3 regions of the Pseudoalteromonas sp. SWXJZ10B genome follow, and region 1 is predicted to be linked to each of the others. Evidence: predicted binding sites of a transcription regulator. Region 1 holds the regulator's gene; each other region holds the start of a gene.
What was found. The regulator sigma-54, encoded in region 1, starts transcription at its own class of promoters, with help from an activator protein. The targets are predictions, from matches to a motif close to GTTGGCACGNNNNTNGNNT.
Positions count from the first base shown of each region.

Region 1 (3,286 bases):
CTGTTTACAAAAATCTTTGTTGTTTAGTTTATCAGCAATGGTTGCTAGAGTCTTTAAGTGCTGCTGGTTATCGCCATCTGGTACGATGAGTGCGACGAAAATATCAACAGGGCGATTATCGATTGCATCAAAATTTATTGGAGTTTCGCTAACGAGTACTAAAGCCAAAGGCTCTTCTGCACCGCTCATTCTTCCATGAGGAATGGCAATGCCACGCCCTATACCTGTACTACCCAATTTTTCTCTGCTCATTAAAGCATTAAGAATATCTTGTTGCGGTAAATACGGAAGTTTGTCGTGAGCAAGTTCGCTAATGAACTCTAAAATTCTTTTTTTGCTATTAAAAAGGACCGCAGCTTTGCTGCAGTCCTGGCATATAAGTGAGCTTAATTTCATCATATTAGTGTCGAGCAAGCTTCTCTTTGTGTTTAATTACTTGTCGATCGAGCTTGTCGATCAACGAGTCAATGGCGGCATACATATCTTGATGTTCTGTAGAGGCAAATAGCTCAGCACCGCTTACGTGTATGGTGGCTTCTGCTTTTTGATTTAATTTTTCTACATCGAGAATGACATGAACATTATTAATATGATCAGAGTGTCTTTCTAGCTTCGCAAATTTGGTATTAATATAGTCTCTTAGTGAATCGGTTAATTCTACGTGACGACCAGTTAAGTTTAGTTGCATAAGCATTACCCTCTTTTTTTTGCGTCTTAAATCAAACTTTTACGTTGATTTGACGGTGGAATAGCCAGAGATTCGCGGTATTTTGCGATTGTACGTCTCGCTACTTTAATTCCTTGCTCAGCCAATATATCCGCTATTTTGCTATCACTCAATGGTTTTGCTGAGTTTTCTGCTGCGATTAATTTTCGGATAAGCGCACGGATTGCTGTAGATGAACATTCACCACCGTTTTCGGTGCTTACATGGCTTGAGAAAAAATATTTAAGCTCAAATATACCACGGGGTGTGTGCATATACTTTTGGGTTGTTACGCGCGAAATTGTTGATTCGTGCATTTCTACCATTTCAGCAACATCATTTAAAACCATTGGTTTCATGGCTTCAGGACCGTGTTCAAAAAAGCCTTGTTGTTGCTTAACAATACAATTTGTCACTTTTAATAGCGTGTCGTTTCTACTTTCTAAGCTTTTAATAAACCATTTAGCTTCTTGTAAATGCGAGCGAATAAACTGGCTGTCACCACTGGATTTTACAGTGCGAGACATTGCCGCGTATTGGCTATTAACACGAATTTTAGGCATGCTGTCTGGGTTTAACTCAACAACCCAGCGGCCTTTAATTTTTTTAACTGACACATCAGGAATAACATACTCAGATTCTTCTCTTACAATAGTATCTGCAGGTTTAGGGCTAAGAGTATGTATTAATGTCATTACTTCCTTAAGCTCTTCTTCTTTGAGCTTAGTTTTCTTCATTAATGTACGATAGTCACGAGCAGCTAATAAATCAATATGCTCGGTTAAAATCATTTTTGTTTCATTAATGTAAGGTGTTTCTTTATCAAACTGGTTAAGCTGAATACACAAACACTCTTGTAAACTACGTGCAGCAATACCAACAGGATCAAACAGTTGGATGCGTTTTAATACAGCTTCAATTTCATCAAGTTCGACTTCGTTATCATCTTCGTTTTCTTGATTAAAGCTTTCTAAAATCTCTTCGCAGCTTAGTGTTAAAATACCTGAATCATCGACGGCTTCTACAATAGCAATAGCAATAGCTTCGTCTGTAGGGCTAAATGGCGTTAGTTGTAACTGCCACATTAAATACTCATGGAGCGTTTCAGTAGAGGCGCCTTGGTATATTGATTCGTCTTCAGGCATCGGACCCGATGATGCTGCTGGGGCGGCACTCATGTACTCATCCCAACTAACATCCATAGCCATGTCGTCACTTAGCGTGTCTTTTGCAAGTGCTTCACCACTATCTTGTTCGTATTCGCTTGGAGCATCATCGGCAGATGCGCTAACAGTTATGTCATCTGTATCTGCTTTTTGCTCGTTTTTACCTGCAGCGTCTTCTGAATAGTCTGCTTCTTCAACCTCTAATAGCGGGTTGCTGTCGAGAGCTTCTTGTATTTCTTGCTGGAGATCCAATGTACTGAGTTGCAACAAACGAATAGCTTGTTGCAGCTGTGGAGTCATTGTAAGTTGCTGGCCCATGCGCAGCTGTAGTGATTGCCTCATGTATCTCTAACAATCCTTTTATGTTGTTATAATTAATACTAGCAGATGCTTAAAGACATGGCGTAAATGTTACAGCCTAAATTGCTCGCCTAAGTAAACATCGCGTACTGTTTTATCATTTAATACGTGTTCTGGAGTACCTGATGCAATCAGCTCCCCATGAGAAACAATGTAGGCTTTTTCACAAACATCAAGGGTTTCTCTTACGTTATGATCGGTAATTAATACACCAATCCCACGATTTTTAAGATGTTCTATTATTTTCTTTATGTCTAATACCGAAATCGGGTCAACACCTGCAAATGGTTCATCCAGTAATATAAATTTAGGATCTGCTGCCAGCGCACGTGCTATTTCAACACGACGACGTTCGCCACCCGACAATGCCATACCTTGGCTATCACGAATGTGTTGTATGCTAAATTCATCTAATAATTTATCGAGAGTGTCTTCTCTAGCTTGTTTATTTAACTCTTTGCGCGTTTCTAAAATGGCCATTAAGTTTTGATAAACAGTCAGCTTTCTGAATATTGAAGACTCTTGCGGTAAGTAGCCAATGCCTAATCTAGCACGACTATGCATAGGTAAAAGAGTAATATCGTTATCGTCTATCGATATTTTACCTTTGTCGCTAGGTACAAGTCCTACTATCATATAAAACGTGGTAGTTTTACCTGCGCCGTTAGGGCCAAGTAAGCCAACAATACTGCCAGCTTTGACTTCAAGGCCGACGTTTTTTACAACTTCACGGCCTTTATAGCTCTTTGCTAATAGCTCTGCTTTTAATGTGCTCATGGTTGACCTTTGTCGCTTTTTTTACTTTTTTTAGTCTCGATTGGTACTAAAATTGTGTGAACGCGGTCAGTTGAGTTTTCATCTTTTTCGGCACTGATTAGCTGCTGCTCTATATCGTAGGTAATGCTTTTAGCATTTATTTTTTGTCCCGCTTGCGATACTTGTGCATTACCAACAAGCGTTAAAAAACGCTTAGATACATCATAACGTACTTCGTCAGCACTGGCGCTCATAGTCGTGCCATCTGATTGCTTTTCTTCAAAGTGCGCAGGGCTAC
Region 1 is NZ_JADYXD010000003.1:21,021-24,306, forward strand. It holds gene ptsN (PTS IIA-like nitrogen regulatory protein PtsN) at 1-396, opposite strand, end outside; gene hpf (ribosome hibernation promoting factor) at 401-688, opposite strand; gene I6F54_RS03620 (RNA polymerase factor sigma-54) at 715-2,214, opposite strand; gene lptB (LPS export ABC transporter ATP-binding protein) at 2,284-3,009, opposite strand; gene lptA (lipopolysaccharide transport periplasmic protein LptA) at 3,006-3,286, opposite strand, start outside.

Region 2 (3,286 bases), on a different contig from region 1:
CTGCTGCACGTTTAGTAATGCCCCAATTTAGTTACCTAGGTTTAGCCCTTTTCGGTGCATAAAAAATATGCAGGGTTCGCTTGTAGCAATAACTTGGTTTTTACTATTAAAAAGCTTTAATTGTAGTGTGTGCTGACCACGTTCTACATCTCTAATTGCAAAGGTTGAGCTGTCACTGGCTGGGCCGTGTGCTTTACCATCAATAAAAAGTTGTATAGTAAAACCAGTTTCAAAGCGTGGTTTTATTCGGCTAGTTACATAAACAGTGCCGGTATTTTCACGAATAGTCTGGTTATGATCAGGTGAGGAAATAGCAATACTAAAGGCCGCTTGTTGAGGCTGAGGTTGCTCGTCAAAAATGTCAGTATTTGTTGCAGGCATATTAAGATCTTGGCTGGTGAGCTTTACCTCTTGGGCCCCTTTATGAGGGGTGTCTGAGAACACTAATACGCCATTTTTATCTTTCCAAGCGTATATTTTTGTTTCACCGGCATAACCATAATTACTTAATCCTAAAGTAATTAATAGTAATAAAATCTTGTTATTCACTCTGCAGCCCTGCATTTTTATCGGTAGCTTAACTTTAGTGGAGTTTGTTTAATTTTACCATTAAAAAAGCCCGCAAAGCGGGCTTGAGAACACACATATTTTTTACAGCTTAATTAACAGCTGTAGTACATTTCAAACTCAACTGGGTGAGTTGTCATGTTAAGCTTTTCAACTTCTTGAGACTTAAGTGAGATGTAAGCATCGATTAAGTCATCAGTGAATACGCCACCTTGAGTTAAGAATTCACGGTCTGCGCTAAGTGCAGATAGTGCTTCGTCAAGTGATGCTGCAACAGTTGGAATTTCTGCTGCTTCTTCAGCTGGTAAGTCGTATAAATCTTTATCCATAGCATCGCCAGGATGGATCTTGTTTTTGATACCATCAAGGCCAGCCATAAGCATTGCTGAGAAAGCAAGGTATGGGTTAGCAGTTGGATCCGGGAAGCGTACTTCAATACGACGACCTTTTTCAGATGGAACCACTGGGATACGGATTGATGCAGAACGGTTACGTGCAGAGTATGCAAGCATAACTGGTGCTTCAAAACCTGGTACTAAACGTTTGTACGAGTTAGTAGACGCATTTGCGAAAGCGTTAATTGCTTTAGCATGCTTGATGATGCCGCCAATGTAGTAAAGCGCATCTTCAGAAAGGCCGCCGTACTTATCGCCAGCAAAAAGGTTAACACCGTCTTTAGCTAAAGACTGGTGACAATGCATACCAGAACCGTTATCACCAACAACTGGCTTAGGCATAAACGTTGCTGTTTTACCGTATAAGTGAGCCATGTTATGGATAACATATTTCATTTCTTGAATTTCATCCGCTTTTAATACCATTGTATTAAAGCGAGTAGCGATTTCGTTTTGACCTGCTGTTGCTACTTCGTGGTGATGTGCTTCTACTACTTGGCCCATTTCTTCTAGAACTAGACACGTAGCTGAACGCCAATCTTGGAAGTCATCAACTGGAGCAACAGGGAAGTAACCGCCTTTAACACCTGGACGGTGACCAGTGTTGCCATCTGCATATTCTTTATCTGAGTTCCAAGCAGCTTGCTTAGAATCAATTTTGTACATAGAACCAGACATATCTGATTTGTATTTAACATCGTCAAATACGAAAAATTCTGGCTCAGGGCCAAATAAAACAGTGTCTGCAATGCCTGTAGAACGCATGTAATCTTCAGCACGCTTAGCAACAGAACGCGGGTCGCGCTCATAGCCTTGTAGTGTAGAAGGCTCTACTACGTCACAACGTAAAATTAATGTCGCTTCTTCAGTGAAAGGGTCTAGTTTGATTGACTCAGGAACTGGCATTAATACCATGTCTGATTCGTTTATGCCTTTCCAGCCTGCAATTGAAGAACCGTCGAACATTTTACCGTCTTCGAAAAAATCTTCATCAACTTGGTGATGAGGAATCGATACATGTTGCTCTTTACCCTTAGTGTCAGTAAAGCGTAAATCAATGAACTTGACGTCATTTTCTTTAATAAAATCTAAAACCGATTGTGACATGTGTCCTCCAACTATTGGGTTTTGTTATTGCTGCATAATTGCTTTGGTATTTACTAAGCTGATTTTGTGCCATTATTGTAACTGGCTGTTTATAAATTAAAAAAATATCATTGCATCAAAATGGAATATATAAACGCACCATATTGGTGCGTAAATATTCCATTTCGGTGCAAAATTTACAGAGCGTAATTTGTTGTTAATTTAATCAGCTGAAATTAGCATAACCTAAATGTAAAAGAGTAACAAAAAGATCGGAAAAATAGCCAAAAAGACTGTTTTTCAAAAAAATATTGAAATTTAATTCATATAATTGTCATATATAAAACAGATACTTAGTAAAAGTATTGAGAAAGTTTTAAAATATGTATTGGATAAACTTTCATCCATGTCATTAATGAGGGATAATATGCGCCCTTTTAAATCCTATGCTGGGACATCTCGCGAAAGCGTGGATGAGTGCGTAGATCTTGCAGGATCATTGAGAATTTAATTTCTCTGAGTAAATATATGAGCATCGAAAAGTTAAGAAATATAGCGATTATCGCGCACGTTGACCACGGTAAAACAACTCTGGTTGACAAACTACTTGAGCAATCAGGTACATTAGAAACACGCGGCGGTAACGAAGAGCGCGTGATGGACTCAAACGACATTGAGAAAGAACGTGGTATTACCATTTTGGCTAAAAACACAGCCATCTCTTGGAACGACTACCATATCAATATCGTAGATACTCCGGGACACGCCGATTTCGGTGGTGAAGTTGAACGCGTACTTTCGATGGCTGACTCAGTATTATTACTTGTTGATGCTCAAGAAGGTCCAATGCCACAAACGCGTTTCGTTACGCAAAAGGCATTCGCGCAAGGCTTAAAGCCAATCGTAGTTATCAATAAAATTGATAAGCCAGGTTCACGTCCTGATTGGGTTATGGATCAAATCTTTGATTTATTCGACAACCTTGGCGCAACTGACGAACAGTTAGACTTTAAAGTAATCTACGCTTCAGCTATCAACGGCTGGGCAACACTAGATTTAGACGAGCCATCAGACAACATGGAACCTATGTTCAAGATGATCGTTGACGAAGTATCACCACCGGATGCAGATCCTGAAGGTGACTTCCAAATGCAAATTTCTCAACTAGATTACAACTCTTATGTTGGTGTAGTTGGTATTGGTCGTATTAAACGTGGTTCTGTTGCTCCTAACCAACA
Region 2 is NZ_JADYXD010000009.1:113,422-116,707, reverse strand. It holds gene I6F54_RS10625 (DUF4124 domain-containing protein) at 28-549, opposite strand; gene glnA (glutamate--ammonia ligase) at 663-2,069, opposite strand; gene typA (translational GTPase TypA) at 2,577-3,286, shown strand, end outside.
Region 2: a site for sigma-54 is predicted at 2,125-2,143, ahead of glnA (glutamate--ammonia ligase). Genes of this name have one in related genera too.

Region 3 (3,286 bases), on a different contig from region 1:
AACTACGATAAAGCTTTAACTTTAACTAAAGAAAACATTGAGCTTGCTCGTTCTGCAGGTGTTTACGACATGCAACTCGCATCGCTCATTTTGTTAGCTGACATATATATAAAACAAGATTTACTCGAGAGAGCAAATGAAGCAAACGATGAGGTGTTTTTAAAGTTAAATAAATTCAGCCGCAGTATTTATAAAGCCGATTTTTTAGGTAAACGCTATGAGCTAAAGCGACGCCTTAACTACACTGACGAGGCTTTTGAAGCAATTGAACAAAAGCTCCTTTATACAAAAAAACACTACGAAGCAACTAGTGAAAATAATATAAAAACACTACAGGTGCAGTTTGAAGTAAAAGAAAAAGAAGAAAAAATACAGCAACTAGAGTACGCAAAAGACATTAGTGAACTACAAGCTAAAGAAGAGTACCAACAAAAAATAATTTGGCGACTCAGCGCTGCTATTGCATTTATTTTAGTGATTGCTTCATTATTTTTATTTTATCGGCAAGCCCGACAACGTCAAAAATATCACGATATTTCATTAACAGATTATCTAACAAATTGCCCTAATCGCAGAGGAATAATGCGCGCAGCAGAAGCAAAGCTTGGTGAAGGTAAAATGACGATAGCAATTGTTGACTTAGACTACTTTAAAAAAGTTAACGACCATTTTGGTCACGATGTTGGAGATTTAGTTCTTATTGCCTTTGCAAAAGCTGCAAAAGAAACACTATGTAATGATCATCAGTTTGGTCGTTACGGCGGCGAAGAATGGTTATTTGCACTAAATACGGTTGATGAACGAATAATTCGCGATATATTTGACCAGCTCGCCATTAGCTTCGCCAAGCATTGCAGTAATATAGAAGACTTTCCTAGTGATACAAAAATCACCTTTAGTGCAGGGGCCTCTGTAAGTGGCCCTTTAAAAAGCACACTAGATGTTCTTATTAAACATGCAGATAAATTACTTTATAAAGCAAAAGAAAACGGAAGAAACCAAGTCGTTGTTGATTAAATGAACACAGCTAAAAGTATTGGCTCATTTACTTGACTAAAGCCCATCTAAGATCATTTTTTTGATGGTCTTTGCTTTTACAAAATGATCTAATTTATGGGTGTGTATCCACCAAGTAGCAGCTTCCATAAGTAGCGCTGGGTCGTCGTTTTTATTAGCAAAAAATGCATAAAAAGAAAGCCCTACATTTTCGCCTTTAGCTGCTATTTTTTTATCGCATACGGTAATTATTTTTGCTCTTAGTTCTTCCCTCATACATACCTTATTTAATTATATTTTTACTATTAAAATACGCTATTTAAAAAACTAACCATTAGCTGTAAAAGGCTTCGATCAACCAAGCCATGATTCTCAAGCTCTTTATTAGGCGTATTTACTTTTGCAGCTTTGCATTCATTATCTAATGTCTCATTTTTACGTGTATCGGTTTCGTATGCAATATCTGCTTGTTCCATACATTTTGCCGAGCCTGCGTAAGGCTGTGCCGCACAAGCGCTTAGTAATAAAAAAAGTGGAATTGCTATCAATAATTGCTTCATAACTAATCCTATTTTTACGCAACTTATTTACTTTAAATTACAGCTGCAAGTTAGCCTATTTACTTTTCTACCACCATTACAAAAAATTCAAAAAAGAACGTACCTATAGCATCAAAAAAAGTGTCGTTTTTTTCATCCTTTTTAATTTGTGCGCTAATGCATTGATTATAAACTTCTGAGCTTGTTTGAGCGCCATTTCGATCAACCGTTTCGGCCTCTTCAATGCATAAGTTAGGGTCAGAACGTGGGGCTGTACTACATGCACTTAATAAAGCGCACAGCAATAATGCGGCGATGGGGCTTTTTGTGTTCATCCTTAAACTATCCTATTAAGTTAACGTGCTACCTGCATTTATACCGATTGGTATTATATGTGGGAGTAATACATATAGATTGTACCTAAATAATGTTGCTACTTTATCACTGCAATAAAATAAACAACCAGTAAATATTTGTAAGGTTCTGTAGGGATTTATACTCACTTCTATAATTGAACTACGTAAAAGCCTGAAATTATTGCATTCATATCACTGTAAAATTTACAGTGATAGCAGCCCAAAAATAAAAAATCAAAATAAAAGCAATAAAATACATCAACTTAATATTTGGCATTTAGTTTGCTAGTTAGTGATATAAGCAAATAAATTGTAAAAGGATTAGTTATGAATATTTTTGAAGCACTACGTCATGACCATGACAAACAACGAGAATTGGTAGATGCGCTTATTCAAACGCACGGCGACACAGAGCAGCGCCACACGCTAATGGACGAGCTAAAAACAGAACTAGAACAACACGCAAAATTTGAAGAACGTTACTTTTACAACCCACTTATGTTTGATGACTTAACTCATGAAAAAGCGCGCCACAGCGTAGCTGAACATCACGAAATTGATGAATTAATTGAACAACTTGAAGATACCGAAATGAGCTCGTCTGCATGGTTAGTTGCAGCTAAAAAACTGCATCATTTAGTACATCATCATTTAAGTGAAGAAGAACACGAAGTATTTCAATTAGCGGGTAAAGCACTAACCGAAGGGCAAAAACAAAGCTTGGCAAAGCAGTATAATGATGCAATGCACTAATACTTTTTATTTGTGAGTAACTTTACTCACAAATAATTGAACCACCTTATATACACTCCCTTGTGTACTATTGGTTATAAGCCACTTGGCTTATAACCATTTTTTTAAGCCTATATGCTAACTCTTCTCTAGTAAGGGTGCTTCTGTCGGATCAAAAATTCGATACGCCACTAGCTTTAAACCATCGTTAATAAAAAACCACACCAAAGCATATGCCCACACAGCAAGTGCCCATCCCCATCCTAGTGGGGTCATAAACACACCATAAACAGCAATAAGTGTTGCTATAACTTGCGTGCCAAATACGGCGACCATTAATATAGCAGACGGTTTAATAGACCAAAATGGACCTCGGGTACGCGCTAAAAATATAGTCAAATGCCCTGCTACAGAAAGTAATAAGTACATTAATGTTTGAAGATGAGGACGGTCGAGTTCAAATACTTTATCTCCTAAGTAAAATAAACCAAAGGCTGCAATTGGCCCTACAATTCCCAGCACAGATGCAATACCTAAAACGAGCCGCATATTCCATGTCTCGGGCTTATTTTGATAATGCACATTGTCGTATGCAATAGACAAAATGGCGGCATCGTTAAGTAAAGCAAGCATTACAATCATGACTGCTGTTAACGGATAAAA
Region 3 is NZ_JADYXD010000022.1:41,914-45,199, forward strand. It holds gene I6F54_RS16485 (tetratricopeptide repeat-containing diguanylate cyclase) at 1-1,017, shown strand, start outside; gene I6F54_RS16490 (DUF6500 family protein) at 1,054-1,272, opposite strand; gene I6F54_RS16495 (hypothetical protein) at 1,302-1,556, opposite strand; gene I6F54_RS16500 (hypothetical protein) at 1,616-1,870, opposite strand; gene I6F54_RS16505 (hemerythrin domain-containing protein) at 2,219-2,644, shown strand; gene I6F54_RS16510 (plasma-membrane proton-efflux P-type ATPase) at 2,762-3,286, opposite strand, start outside.
Region 3: a site for sigma-54 is predicted at 2,161-2,179, ahead of I6F54_RS16505 (hemerythrin domain-containing protein). Genes of this name have one in related genera too.